Regions from separate parts of the Aceticella sp. 75b-Ac genome, predicted to be linked through region 2. Evidence: a T-box and tRNA genes for the amino acid it is inferred to sense, from the RefSeq annotation. Region 2 holds a T-box; the other holds one or more tRNA genes.

Region 1 (7,295 bases), 240 kb from region 2:
ATAGGCAATGCAATTGAAAGCGCCAGCGGTGCGCAAGTTGTTGTGGTTACAGTAAATGATATAGGAGAATACCCTATAGAGGACTATGCATTACAACTTTTTAGAAACTGGGGCATAGGACAGAAGGATAAAAATAATGGAGTTTTATTATTAGTCGATAAAAAAAGACTTTTAGAAGGTAAAAGCGGTAAAGTTAGAATAGAGGTGGGCTATGGTCTTGAAGGGGCAATACCGGATTCCGTAGCCGGCAGTATATTAGATGATTATGTATTACCCTCATGGGATAAAAAAAATTATTCTGAAGGGATTTTAAATGGTTATAAAGCAATTTCAGCAAAGGTAGCCAAGGAATACAATATAAATATTAATGAATTTAACACAGATAATTATGCGGTTAAAACAACTGAAACAAATAGTAATTCAAAGAATATTATTGGTACAATTATTTTACTTATTATTTTACTTAGTATATTTGGCGGAGGTAGAAAGGGCCGTTTCTGGTGGACCGGTGGTGGCGGCTTTGGAGGTTTCGGTGGAGGCGGCGGCTTCGGAGGTTTCGGCGGAAGTGGCGGCGGCTTTGGAGGCGGCTCAGCCGGTGGAGGCGGAGCCAGTCGTTAAAATAAAAAAATTTTGATTTATTTTGTACAGGATGTTTTATTATATTAATTTATGTGATATAATAACTATCAAAAGACAAAAGATTATATAGGAGGTGAAAAGCCTGTTTTATAATATTGGATAATATTAATGCCAAATATTTTAAAAATCAGGTAACATTATGAAAGAAGAAGTAGAAAAAATTATTAATCGTTTAAGACCTTCATTACAAGCAGATGGAGGCGATGTTGAACTCGTAGATGTAACTTCTGATGGCGTTGTCAGCGTCAAATTAAAAGGTGCATGCGGAGGTTGTCCGTTTGCAATGATAACACTAAAAGAAGGCATAGAAAAAGCATTGAAAGAAGAAATACCTGGAATAAAGGAAGTAATTTCAATATAAGATAGGAATTCCTATCTTATTTTTTATAAATGAAAGAAATTAATTTCTATGATTTTATAGTATTAAATATTAAAATTAAGATAAAATATTTAATGACATTAAAAATTAAATTTATGTGTGCTTTATATGATAAAAAAGACGGTTAAATAAAAGGTAAATTAAAGCTTGAGGCTGCTAAGATGCTTGAATTGTTTAAAAATAATCAAATTAAGAATTATTTGATAAAAAATTTGACAACAGATAAAATGAGTGCTATTATAAAGAAGTAAATTATATATCATGTTTGGAGGAAGATATAAATGGTAAGAGGTAAAGTAAAATGGTTCAATGCTGAAAAAGGTTATGGTTTTTTAGAAAGAGAAGATGGTACAGACGTATTTGTACATTATTCAGCTATTGAACAAGATGGATTTAAGACATTAGAGGAAGGTCAGGAGGTAGAATTTGAAATCGTTGAGGCTGCAAAAGGTCCGCAGGCAGCAAATGTTAAAAGAGTTTCATAAATAAGTAAACTTACCCTAACAGACTATGTTAGGGTTTCATATTTTTTTGCAGCATCTTTATTTTTCGAAAACCTTATAGCATAAGTGAGGATTTTTAAGGTTGATTTAGTTTTTGTGCGGTATTTTAATTTATTTAAGGATTAGCGTGAAAAATTTTTTTAAAAATGTATTGACGAAAGCAACATTTTTATGTATACTATTATTTGTCGCAAGACATGGTCGTATAGCTCAGCTGGGAGAGCACCTGCCTTACAAGCAGGGGGTCATAGGTTCGAGCCCTATTGCGACCACCATGGCCCAATAGCTCAGTTGGTTAGAGCGCCAGCCTGTCACGCTGGAGGTCGAGGGTTCGAGCCCCTTTTGGGTCGCCATAATATGCCTCGATAGCTCAGTCGGTAGAGCAAGGGACTGAAAATCCCTGTGTCAGTGGTTCGATTCCACTTCGAGGCACCATCAATATTTTTTTGCGGACATAGCTCAGTTGGTAGAGCATCACCTTGCCAAGGTGAGGGTCGCGAGTTCGAGTCTCGTTGTCCGCTCCATTTATTATGGCGGCATAGCCAAGTGGTAAGGCAGAGGTCTGCAAAACCTTTACCCCCAGTTCAAATCTGGGTGCCGCCTCCATAAAAATACTGCAAAATCAAGCCTTTCGGGGCTTTTATTTTTTTTAGGACAAGTATAAGTAGCCCACCCTTAATGCTGCAAAATAAGTATGATGGTATTTTGACATTTAGGGACGTACCTAAATTGTCATGTTTTGTTTCTTTTGTATAGAAATAGATATTCTTAAAAAAGAAAACATGCCTTATCAAATTGACAATAACGGCAAGATACATTATCAATATATACGGTGAAATAAGGAAGGGAAAATTATCAAAAACGCTTGAAAATAACTTATATTATTTTATACTTAGAGAGAGAAGATTTAGAGAGGAGTTTTATGAATGAAATATGGTATAAGAAAACCGAGTTTTAAAAAAAGCATAGCAGCAAGAACAAGCTTGAAAAGATTTGTAAGGCATAATCTTGGCATAAAAGCCCCAAGAGGATATGGATGGCTGACAAATCCTAAAAAGGCAGTTTATAACATAATTTACAATAAAACAAGCGTAAGTTTATTTAAACTATTAAAAAAATTTTTGCCATTTTGAAGTTTGGTGTAATAGGAAGGGGTATGAATGTTATGAATGAAAACTATAATGTGAAATACGAAATCAAAAAAGATTGGTGGTTAATTGGGATTATCATATTGATATGGATTTTCACATTTACTGTTTTCCACCGTTTACCAGACAAAATCCCAATGCATTGGAATATTTCTGGGCAAGTCGATAGTTTCGGCTGCAAACAGGATATATTTTTTCTTCCTTCTATCATTACTATAATATATTTTGCAATGTTATATACACCTAAAATAGACCCTAAAAAAGTCAATTATATCAAGTTTATTGGGGCATATAGGATGATAAGGGCAGTTTTGGTAATTATTTTATCAGCATTATACTTTGCTGCTATATCTTTTGCTTTAGGGTATAATATTGATATGAATAGAATCGGCAGTCTTATTATTCCTATTATATTGATTGCATTTGGAAGTGTAATGGGCAGACTTCGCCACAATTATTTTGTAGGCATAAGAACCCCATGGACGTTATCAGATGAAGAGGTATGGGACAAGACGCATCGGATGGGCGGAAAACTATGGCTTATTACAGGTATTATCGCTTTATTTGCTTCTTTTTTCAACGCTACATGGGCGGCTGTTTTGATGTTTGTGCTGTTAATTATTGCTGTTATAGTACCGGTTCTATATTCTTATATAATTTTCAAGAATAAAGGTAAATAGCGGGTGTGCTGTCAGGCAAGGTGCCTATCACCTTGCCTGAGACAAAATAAAAAGATTGAAAAGGGTGATATTATGCCAATTATATTATTATTAATAATACTCTTTATTTTATTTCCTTATTTAATAATGCCATTTTTTATATTTTTTGTTATTGGAATGATATTTTTATTGCCGTATCTTTTAATTTTTAATTCCTTTTATAATATAATAACAATTCCTTGGCAAATAATAAAAATTGCAACAGATAAAAGGGTAAGGAAAAATCACAGTCTTGAACATGCCACAATAAATGTATTAGAGGAAAGATTCGGAAGAAATTTGAGGATCGGCGGATTATCTTATTCGAATGGTTTTACCTTGTCAGGTCCAGACCTTCCAAATCCTCAAGTGATTGTAGATGCTGCACACGAAGGGCTAAACAGGATGAAACAAGGGGAGAAAAATTTAGCGATTCATAAAAGATGCGGGACGTCTATAGCAGCTGCAAATTTTTTATTTTCCTTGGCGTTTATTTTAATCCTGTTATTTTACCAACATTTTAATATATTGAATATCATTGCGGTATTTTTATTGGCAGCTGTTATTGCAAAACCCTTTGGTTTGATTCTTCAAAAATTTTTCACCACACATCCTGATGTTAAGGAAATGGAGATATTGGATATATCCACCAAACCCAGTCAGCATGAATCACCCTTTGAGATAATGATTAACCCAAGCAGGACTTACTTTATAAGAACAAGTTATGCTAATTCAGGATACAGGATTTTTTAATACTGAAATATAAGAAAAGTATTAAAGTACAATCTCTATTTTGTTACATATTAATATAATAGAAGGGAGGGTAGAATTAATTTTTCCGTAGGGAGTGAAACAGTCATGTCTGAAGATTATAAAATTATTATTTTAGCAGTTATTACATTGCTTTTAATATTGCGATTTATGTCAGGACTTGCATTGCCTCCTGAAAAACCCTGTATTCCAATAGTTATACCTATACCTCGTAATCAGTAGAGTGGAGGAGGGATTTTAATGGAGGATAATATAGATTTGCGTTTAAATAAATTATATGGTGTTTTACAAGGATTAAAGAAAAATATACTTGAAGATGACAAAGAAAAGAAATCATCAGATGAAATTATAGAAATAACCCCATCAGGACTGCTTGTTATTTTAGGGTTATTATTAGGTGTATTGACGCCGGAATCTGTTATTGTTGATAGAAACCAATGCGTACAAATAGTTTTGATGGGGTCTTTAAAGCAAAAAACCGATATAGGAGAAATACTTAAAAATGCAAATGTCATATCCTTTGATGATATGATGAAATTCTTGATTAAAAATTCCGAATGATATTTTTATTTACAAAATCCCTCATTATTTTTGACAAAAGCGATATAAGTAAAAACATTATTATAACACCGACTATAACACCATGCCAGTAAAATTTGGAATACAAAAGTCCAAAAACTACACCGCCAAGTCCTCCCCCTATATAGAAAAAGATTAAATATAGGGAAGAAGCACTGCCTTTTGCCTCTTTTGCATGAAGACTTACCCATGAACAGGCTGAAGAATGAGCACCGAAAAACCCAAAGCAGAAAAACAGGAGACCTAAAACAAAGAAAAACAGATTGTTTATATATGTAAGCGATATTCCGATGATACCGATAATACAGTCAAATATAAGGGTTTTAGGAATACCCATCTTTTTGTATAAACTTCCCGAATATGTAGAACTAAAAGTACCTGCAAGGTATGTCAGATATATCCACCCAATTTGGGCAGAACCCAAATTATAGGGAGGGCTGCTAAGCTTGAAGCCTACGAAATTAAAAACCCCGACAAAATTAAACATAAGACAAAATCCTAAGACGAAACCTAATATAAGAGCAGGTTTTTTCAGATGTTTTGCCATATCTGATAATGCCGTTTTGATGTTAAATCTTGCAGGATGAAAATTTTTTGATTCGGGCAGCAACAATATAAAAATCACAGCACCTATGAGGTTGAGAAAAGCAAATATAAAAAAAACATAGTGCCATGAAAGCAATTCTTCAATGTATCCGCTTATAATCCGTCCAGCCATACCTCCTATGGAATTTCCGCTTACAAACAAACCCATAGCAAGGGGCAGGCTGTTTTTCTCGATTTCCTCACCTATGTATGCCATTGCAATTGATTGTATACCACCAAGGAGCAAACCTTGAAAAAACCGCATTATCAACAGGAAATGATAACTATTTGACATACCTGCTAAAACCATAGGCAATACTGAAATAAAAAGCACAAAACTCATTATGTTTTTTCTGCCGATGGAATCGGATAAAGGTCCATATATTAAAAGAGATACGGCAATCGCAATAATAGTAATCGAAATTGCCAAACCTGACAAGGCAACAGAAATATTAAAATATTTTATAAATACCGGCAATAAAGGCTGAATACTGTAAATATCGGCAAATGTAATAAAAGAACTTACAAATAGGGCTATAAGCGTATTAGTAAAACTATGCTTTGCGTGAATCAAGTGAGCCACTCCTTTTTAGTCATTATACTATTGATTATAAATGATATAATGTATCTATAATTATATCATTGACTCTTTTAATTGCAAAACTTAAAATGTAAAGAAGCAATATGTGTTTTTGCTAAACCAATATTTTAATGAGGTGCTTTCATATGAAAGATTTAAGACAAGGTTTTTGGTCAATGCCGGCAGAAGATGTTTTTAAAAACCTTCAAACGAGTAAAGATGGCTTATCAAGCAATGAAGCCAAAAAAAGAATCGCTACATACGGTTATAATTCAATAAAACCAAAAAAAAGCAACAATGCTTTGGAACTTTTTATATCCCAATTCAAAAGCCCCATAATTTTAATCTTATTTTTTGCTGTGGGACTTTCATTTTTTCTTCATGATACGGTTGATGCAATAATCATTTTAACAATAATTCTTGTAAGCGGTCTTTTGAGTTTCTGGCAGGAATATGACGCAAATAATGCGGTTCAAAAATTACTTGAGATAGTACAGATTAAATCAACAGTGCTTCGTGATGGAAAACCTGTAGAAATCACTGTCGAGGAAATAGTCCCCGGTGACATTGTACTGTTAAAAGCGGGTGCGGTTATACCCGGAGATGGTTTGATACTGGAATCAAATTCACTAAGTGTCGACGAAGCCATGTTGACAGGCGAAACCTTTCCGGCAGATAAAGAGGTCGGTGTTTTGCCTCTTGAAACTCCCCTCAGCCGGAGAAAGAATTGTTTATGGATGGGAACACATGTTGTCAGCGGAACCGCAAAAGCCGTGGTTATAAGCACAGGGAAAACAACAGAATTCGGTAAGATTTCGGAAAGGCTGAAAATCAGACCCTTAGAAACTGAATTTGAACGCGGAGTTAAGCAGTTTGGCTATTTTTTAATGGAGATTACATTGATATTAACAATAGCTATTTTTGCCATTAACGTATTTTTAAAGCGTCCTGTTCTTGACTCCTTCCTCTTTTCTCTTGCAATTGCTGTTGGCTTAACCCCTCAGCTGCTTCCTGCCATCATCAGCATAAATCTTGCACATGGAGCTAAAATGATGGCACGGGTAAAAGTCATTGTAAAACGGCTTGCTTCTATTGAAAACTTTGGAAGTATGGATGTGTTATGTTCGGATAAAACAGGTACTCTGACTGAAGGAACTGTTAAACTTCAATCAACCTTTGATGTTAACGGAAATCAAAGCGATAAGGTTCTTTTTTATGCTTATCTTAATGCATACTTTGAATCAGGTTTTATAAATCCCATTGACGAAGCAATAAGAACATTTAAAGAATTTGATACAAGGGACTATACAAAGCTGGATGAACGTCCTTATGATTTTGTCAGGAAAAGATTAAGCATAATATTAAGCAAATCTGATAAAAGTATTAATGAGACTCAACCTCATATCATGGTTA
Region 2 (7,295 bases):
AACAAAGCAAAAAGGAAAAGGAATCTAAAAAGAAACAAAGGGTTATTAATATTAAAGAAATAAGGATGACACCTGCTATTGAGGATCATGATTTTGGAGTAAAGTTAAAAAGCGCAATTAAATTTTTAAAAGACGGTGACAAGGTTAAGGTTACTATAAGATTTAGAGGTAGAGAAGCATCTCACACCAAAATAGCCGAAGAACTTTTAAATAGATTTGCTACAGAAATCAGTGAATATGGTGTTGTTGAGAAAACGCCCGGAATGGAAGGCAGAAGTATGATGATGATATTAACACCGAAAAACGTTTAATTGAGGAGGATAATAAAAATGCCAAAAATGAAGACACATAAAGGAGCTGCAAAAAGATTTTCATTAACTAAAAGTGGTAAGGTGAAAAGAGCAAAAGCATTTCGAAGACATATTCTAACAAAAAAGACAAGGAAGACCAAGAGAAATCTTAGAAAAATAGCGTATTTTAAAGCTGCGGATGCAAAGAATATCAAACGTTTAATTCCATATGCATAAAAAATCTTAGGAGGTTATAGAAATGTCAAGAGTTAAATCAGGAAAAGTCACAAGAAAAAGACATAAGAAGATATTAAGACTTGCAAAAGGTTATTATGGAGCAAAAAGCAAGCTTTTTAGAGTAGCTAATCAAGCAGTGATGAAGTCGCTTAATTATGCATATATCGGTAGAAAATTAAGGAAGAGGGATTTTAGAAAATTATGGATTGCTAGGATTAATGCTGCAGCAAGGGCAAATGGCATATCTTACAGTAGGTTTATTAACGGTTTAAAAAAGGCAAATATTGAGATAAATAGAAAGATGCTTTCAGAAATGGCTATAAGTGATGGAAAAGCATTTTCTGAGTTGGTTGATATAGCTAAACAGCAGTTAAACGCATAATTTTCAAACCCGGTATGTGCTCCGGGTTTGAAAATATAATTATTTGAGAAAGTGAAATATTATGATAATAACAAGTGATAAAAATGAATTGATAAAAAAAATAAAAAAGCTTAACAATAAAAAAGATAGATATGAAAGTGGTTTGTTTTTTGTTGAAGGCAGAAACAATGTTAACGAGGTGTTAAAAAGCAAATTTTCTATAAGATATATTATAATTTCAGAAAATTATAATAATAATATAGACTTTGACCTTAACAGAATAATTAAAGTACCCGATAATCTTTTTAAAAAAATATCTGATACTGTTACACCGCAAAATATTATGGCAATTGTTAGAATTCCCAGATATGAATTGAATACGATAATAGGTAAAAACAGTATATATATTATTGCCGATAAAGTACAGAACCCCGGAAATCTCGGTACTATAATCAGAACAGCGGATGCATTTAAGGTTAGAGCAGTCTTTACAATAAATAATTCAGTTGATATATATAATCCGAAGGTTATACGTTCTGCAATGGGTTCTATATTTCATATTCCGGTAGTAAATATTGTTGATATTGATGAACTAATGAATAGACTCAAGAAATCTTGTATTAAAATATATTCAACAGATTTAAAGGCTGATCAATATATTTTCGATTTTAAAATTTCTAACAATGCAGCATTTATATTTGGAAATGAGGCAAAGGGTGTAAATCCTATGCTGAATAGGTATATTGACGGGAAGTTTAAAATACCAATGACAGGTAATGCTGAGTCTTTAAATGTATCAATAACTGCTTCAATTTGCCTTTATGAATCACAAAGGCAGAGATTGATTAAATAATATTCAAGTGTTATAATACTGGAAAATAAGAAGATATGGAACATACTCTTAAAGGAAATGTTCCGGGTTAAATGCTATGAAGGAGTAAAGTACATTATCGGATTACACAGGGATGTAATGTCGTTGATTGAGAGCATTACTGTAATAAAGATAATGGAAGTTCCCTCTGGAGCTGCGTGCTGAACTGATAGTAGGCATTGCCGGTATATCCGTTATTGAAAATGAGTGAGCACTTTGTGCTAATAGGGGTGGTACCGCGGGAATCAAATTCTTTGTCCTTTGTGACGAGGGATTTTTTTATTTGATTAAAAAAGGAGTGTAATACAGTGAAGAAGAGATTAACTAAGATTTTAGAAACGGCAAAAAATGAAATACTTGCCGCAGATAACACAGCGGATTTAGAAGATTTAAGGATTAAATACCTTGGTAAAAAAGGTGAACTCACAAAAATATTAAGGAGCATGGGGGAATTGTCTCCGGAGGAAAGACCTGTAATTGGTCAGCTTGCAAATGAAATCAGGGTTGAGATAGAAAACATATTAGCATCTTTTAAAAATAAACTTATTGAAAAAGAAAAGGAAAAAACCATTAAAAGTCAGTACATTGATATAACATTGCCGGGAGACAAGGTAAAAATTGGCTCCAAACATCCGATGACAAAGGTTCTTGATGAAATTGAAGAAATATTCTTAGGACTTGGATTCTCAATTGTAGAAGGTCCTGAAATAGAACTGGATTACTATAATTTTGAAGCTTTAAATACCCCATCAGATCATCCGGCAAGGGATTTGCAGGATACATTTTATATAACACCAAATATTCTTTTAAGGACCCAGACATCACCGGTACAGGTAAGAACTATGGAAAAAACCAAACCTCCTATAAGGATTATATCACCCGGAAGGGTATACAGGTCAGATGAAATAGATGCCACACATTCACCCGTCTTTAATCAGATAGAGGGGCTTGCGGTTGATAAAGGCATAACAATGGGGGATTTGAAGGGAGTTCTTAATTTATTTGCACGTAAATTATTTGGTGATGAAACCAAGACCAAATTCAGGCCACATTATTTTCCCTTTACAGAACCAAGCGCTGAAATGGATGTAAGCTGTTTTGTATGCGGTGGAAAAGGCTGCAGGGTATGTGGATATTCTGGTTGGATTGAGATACTCGGTTCAGGTATGGTTCATCCAAATGTTCTAAAAATGTCAGGAATTGATCCGGAGGAATATACGGGATTTGCCTTTGGTTTAGGGCTCGACAGAATAACAATGTTGAGATATGGAATTGATGATTTAAGACTTTTGTATGAAAATGATTTAAGATTTACAAAACAATTTTAGAAGGAGGAAAATTAATGTTAGTTTCCGTAGATTGGCTTAAAGAATATGTAGATATAGATGTAGATACAGAAAAACTTGCAGATGACCTTATAATGTCGGGGTCAAAGGTTGAAACCATTACGAATTATGGTTCTCAGATAAAAAATGTTGTTGTTGGAAGAATTATGTCTCTTAAAAAACATCCAAATGCAGATAAATTGCAGATTGGGATTGTAGATGTTGGGAATGAAAAATTACAGATAGTTACGGGCGCTCAAAATATAAAAGAGGGTGATTATATACCTGTTGCATTACATGGGTCAACACTTGCCGGAGGTGTAAAAATAAAAAAAGGGAAATTAAGAGGTATTGAATCAAATGGTATGATGTGTTCTGCAAGAGAACTTGGACTTAATGAAGCACTTCTCCCTGAATATCAAAAAAACGGGATTTTTATCCTACCGGAGTTGCCTCTTGGACAGGATATAAAAGAAGCCCTGAGGATAAATGATGATGTTATAGAATTTGAGATAACGCCAAATAGACCAGATTGTCTATCTATTTTAGGTATTGCAAGAGAAACGGCTGCAATATACAGAAAAAATTATAATGTGCCGGATATAAGCATAACCGAAGCTGATGAAGAGAATCCGGCTAATGTAACAATAGAAGATAAAGACTTATGTTTCCGCTATGTTGCAAGGGTTATCAAAAATGTAAAAATAGGTCCGTCGCCCTTATGGATGCAGATGCGGCTTTTAAAATCCGGTATTAGACCTATTAATAATGTTGTCGATATAACTAACTATGTTATGCTGGAATTAGGTCAGCCACTTCATGCATTTGACCTTGATAAAGTTAAAAATAGGCACATCTTAGTAAGAAGAGGGGTAGATGGAGAAAGGCTTATAACACTTGATGGGAAAGAAAGGGTACTTAATAACTCAATGTTGGTTATAGCGGATGAAGAAAAATCCATCGGACTTGCGGGAGTCATGGGAGGACAAAATACGGAAATATCTGATGAAACCATCAACATACTTATAGAAAGTGCTAATTTTAAAGGTAGTAATATAAGATATACTTCAAAAAAACTTGGATTAAGAAGTGAAGCTTCCTCACGATTTGAAAAAGGCTTAGATCCGGAAATAACCGTATTCGCATGTAACAGAGCTGCTCATCTTATGGCTGAATTAAGCGGTGGAATAATACTGAAGAGTTTGGTTGATATATATCCTGAGCCTGTAAAAAAATCAACAATTAATGTAAGACCATGTAGGATAAACAATCTGCTTGGCACAAAATTAACAACTGAAGAAATGTGCAATTTATTAAAACTACTTGACTTTGAAGTTAAGATTAATGAAGATTTGTTGAAAGTTACTATACCAGCCTTTAGAAGAGATGTTGAAGGAGAAGCAGATATTGCCGAAGAGGTTGGGAGATTATATGGATACAATAATATAGAAAGCACACTTTTAATGGGTACAAATGTAACAATTGGTATAAGGACATTAAAGCAGCAGTTAGAAGAAAAAGTAAAAAATATATTTTTAGCTTCAGGTTTAAATGAGATTACAACAACATCATTTATGGGAACAAAAGATTTAGACAGGCTTAATTTAGCAAGTGACAGCAATTTAAGAAAGGCTGTAAAGATTATGAATCCGCTTGGAGAAGACCAGGGATTTATGAGAACCACAATGCTTCCATCTATGCTTAATGTTGCATATACTAATTACAGTCGTAAAGTCAGTGATTTTGGTGTATTCGAGTTGTCAAAGGTATTTATACCAAAGGAGTTGCCTCTTAAAGAATTACCCACGGAAATAAAAATGGCTGTTATCGGTATGTATGGAAAGGATATTAATTATTATTCGATTAAAGGTATTATAGAAGCATTGTTTGACAAGATGAATATAAGAAATGTAAAATATAGGAGAAGTGAAAATCAACTGTATCATCCCGGCAGGTCTGCAGATATCATTGTAAATAATGAAAAAGTTGGGGTAATCGGTCAACTACATCCGGATATTATCGAAAGTTATGATATTCAATCAGAGGTATATGCCGGGGAATTAAAAATTGATACAATAATTGATATGGCAGATATGAATAAAAAATACTCTCCGTTGCCGAAATATCCTGCAGTAGAACGGGATATTTCGATATTGCTGGATAAGGAAATATTCGCGTATGATATAGAGGAAACCATTAGGAGAATTGGTGGGAAAATCATAGACGATGTCAGGCTTTTTGATGTATACACAGGTGAAAATATACCAGAAGATAAAAAGAGTATTGCATTTTCAATCTGGTACAGGTCATATGAAAAAACCCTTACAGATGCAGAAGTAAACAAGGTACATGATAAAATTGTTGAAGAGCTGAAAAGGAAATTCCATGCTGAATTAAGATAAAAAAGACCGATTTATGGTCTTTTTTGTCTTAAATTATGTTGAAAAGAAGGAGATTATGAATAAATGTAGAATTTAATAAAGTAACAATTTATTAAGGAGATGTTTTTATTGGGAATAAATAAAGTAACCGTCAATATTAATGGAAATGATTACATACTCAAATCAGATTATCCTGAGGATTATATATTAAAGCTTACCGAATATGTCAATACTATAATTAAAGAGATTTCAAATAACTATCGTGGTATTTCATTGCATACGCAGCTTGTGCTGACAGCCTTAAATGTTGCCGATGAATTATTTATATCGAGAGAGGAAAATAATGCCCTGAAAAAACAAATTCTTATATTAAATTCGGAATTAAATAAAAAAAGCAAGATGATAGAAGACCTCAATGAAAAGCTTGAAAAAGCAAAGGATGAATTAGAAAGGTCAAAAAATGAGCTTTTAGAATATATTAAAACATTTGATAACGAGGGTGAATAATCCTTAAATTCATTTTGCTTATGGGAAAGAGGTCATGGAGGAATTTTAATGATAGAAAAATATTTAAAGAATTTAGAATATGATAAAATAATTAAATTTATTGCCGATTACTGTGATTCGGAACAAGGCAAAGAAGATGCATTAAAAATAAGACCATTATACGATATCGATAAAATAGAAGATGAGCTGAATAAAATCCAAGAAGCAGTTTCATATATAAATTCATATGGGACCATATCATTTTTATTTAAAAATCTTGATGATATTATAAAAAAAGCAGAAATAGGGTTTTTGCTTAATACAAAGCAGCTCCTTAAGGTAGCAGGGTTTTTAGCTTTAATCAGTAAAGTAAAAGCATATCTTAAAAATAACAAAGATGAAGGTAATTATCCTATTTTAAGCTGCTTTAATGAAAAATTGATGGTGATGAAGGAACTGTGGGAAAAAATAAACAGTGTAATCATATCGGAAGAGGAAATTGCAGATGATGCTTCACCGTTATTAAGGAATTTAAGGAAGCAAAAGGCTAAGTCAAATGAAAAAATAAAGAATACATTAAATTCCATTATTACATCGTCTTCCAAAGAACTGCAGGAGCCAATAATTACAGTTAGGCAAGGAAGATATGTGGTTCCTGTCAAACAAGAATATAAAGGTTCTTTTAAAGGCTTAATACATGACCAGTCATCAAGCGGAGCAACACTTTTTATAGAACCGATGCGGGTTGTGGAATTAAATAATAACTTAAAGCAGCTTGAATTATTAGAACAACAGGAAATTGAAAGGATTTTGAGTGAGTTATCACATCTTGTTAGTGAAAATGCAGCTGCAATAAAAGAAAATGTAATTACTATGAAGGAATTGGATTTAGTCTTCGCTAAGGCAAAATATTCCATAGAGATAAATGCTTCAAAGCCTCAATTTAATAAAAAAGGCTATTTGAATTTTAAAAATGCCAGACATCCCTTAATAGAGCCAGAAAAGATTGTGCCTATTAATATTTATCTTGGAGATAAGTTTGATACCCTTGTTATAACAGGACCGAATACAGGCGGCAAAACCGTCACGCTTAAAACGGTTGGACTTCTCACACTTATGGCATTATCAGGATTAAATATTCCTGCAGATGAGGGCTCAGAGGTAGCATTATTTAATGATGTTTTTGTCGATATAGGTGATGAGCAAAGCATTGAACAGAGTCTCAGTACCTTTTCGGCACATATGATAAATATTGTACAAATATTAAATAAAGTAAGCTCAAAAAGCCTTGTTCTCCTTGATGAACTTGGAGCAGGAACAGACCCGACAGAAGGTGCTGCACTT

Evidence for each region. The T-box of region 2 lies ahead of pheS (phenylalanine--tRNA ligase subunit alpha). A T-box ahead of a tRNA ligase gene usually reads a tRNA of that ligase, here a tRNA-Phe.
Region 1: it encodes a tRNA-Phe, which carries the amino acid that the T-box ahead of pheS (phenylalanine--tRNA ligase subunit alpha) is inferred to sense. The anticodon was not compared.

What each region holds. Positions count from the first base shown of each region.
Region 1 covers NZ_CM190971.1:870,931-878,225, reverse strand. The annotation lists gene AC0LWJ_RS04710 (TPM domain-containing protein) at 1-618, shown strand, start outside; gene AC0LWJ_RS04705 (NifU family protein) at 779-1,000, shown strand; gene AC0LWJ_RS04700 (cold-shock protein) at 1,300-1,503, shown strand; tRNA gene AC0LWJ_RS04695 (tRNA-Val) at 1,721-1,796, shown strand; tRNA gene AC0LWJ_RS04690 (tRNA-Asp) at 1,798-1,874, shown strand; tRNA gene AC0LWJ_RS04685 (tRNA-Phe) at 1,881-1,956, shown strand; tRNA gene AC0LWJ_RS04680 (tRNA-Gly) at 1,970-2,045, shown strand; tRNA gene AC0LWJ_RS04675 (tRNA-Cys) at 2,054-2,127, shown strand; gene AC0LWJ_RS04670 (hypothetical protein) at 2,317-2,451, shown strand; gene AC0LWJ_RS04665 (hypothetical protein) at 2,448-2,654, shown strand; gene AC0LWJ_RS04660 (SdpI family protein) at 2,687-3,349, shown strand; gene AC0LWJ_RS04655 (DUF6391 domain-containing protein) at 3,476-4,120, shown strand; gene AC0LWJ_RS04650 (hypothetical protein) at 4,226-4,360, shown strand; gene AC0LWJ_RS04645 (hypothetical protein) at 4,379-4,699, shown strand; gene AC0LWJ_RS04640 (MFS transporter) at 4,683-5,885, opposite strand; gene mgtA (magnesium-translocating P-type ATPase) at 6,029-7,295, shown strand, end outside.
Region 2 covers NZ_CM190971.1:1,112,893-1,120,187, reverse strand. The annotation lists gene infC (translation initiation factor IF-3) at 1-311, shown strand, start outside; gene rpmI (50S ribosomal protein L35) at 330-527, shown strand; gene rplT (50S ribosomal protein L20) at 550-909, shown strand; gene AC0LWJ_RS05950 (TrmH family RNA methyltransferase) at 971-1,741, shown strand; T-box leader at 1,809-2,024, shown strand; gene pheS (phenylalanine--tRNA ligase subunit alpha) at 2,068-3,087, shown strand; gene pheT (phenylalanine--tRNA ligase subunit beta) at 3,102-5,486, shown strand; gene AC0LWJ_RS05935 (cell division protein ZapA) at 5,595-5,972, shown strand; gene AC0LWJ_RS05930 (endonuclease MutS2) at 6,021-7,295, shown strand, end outside.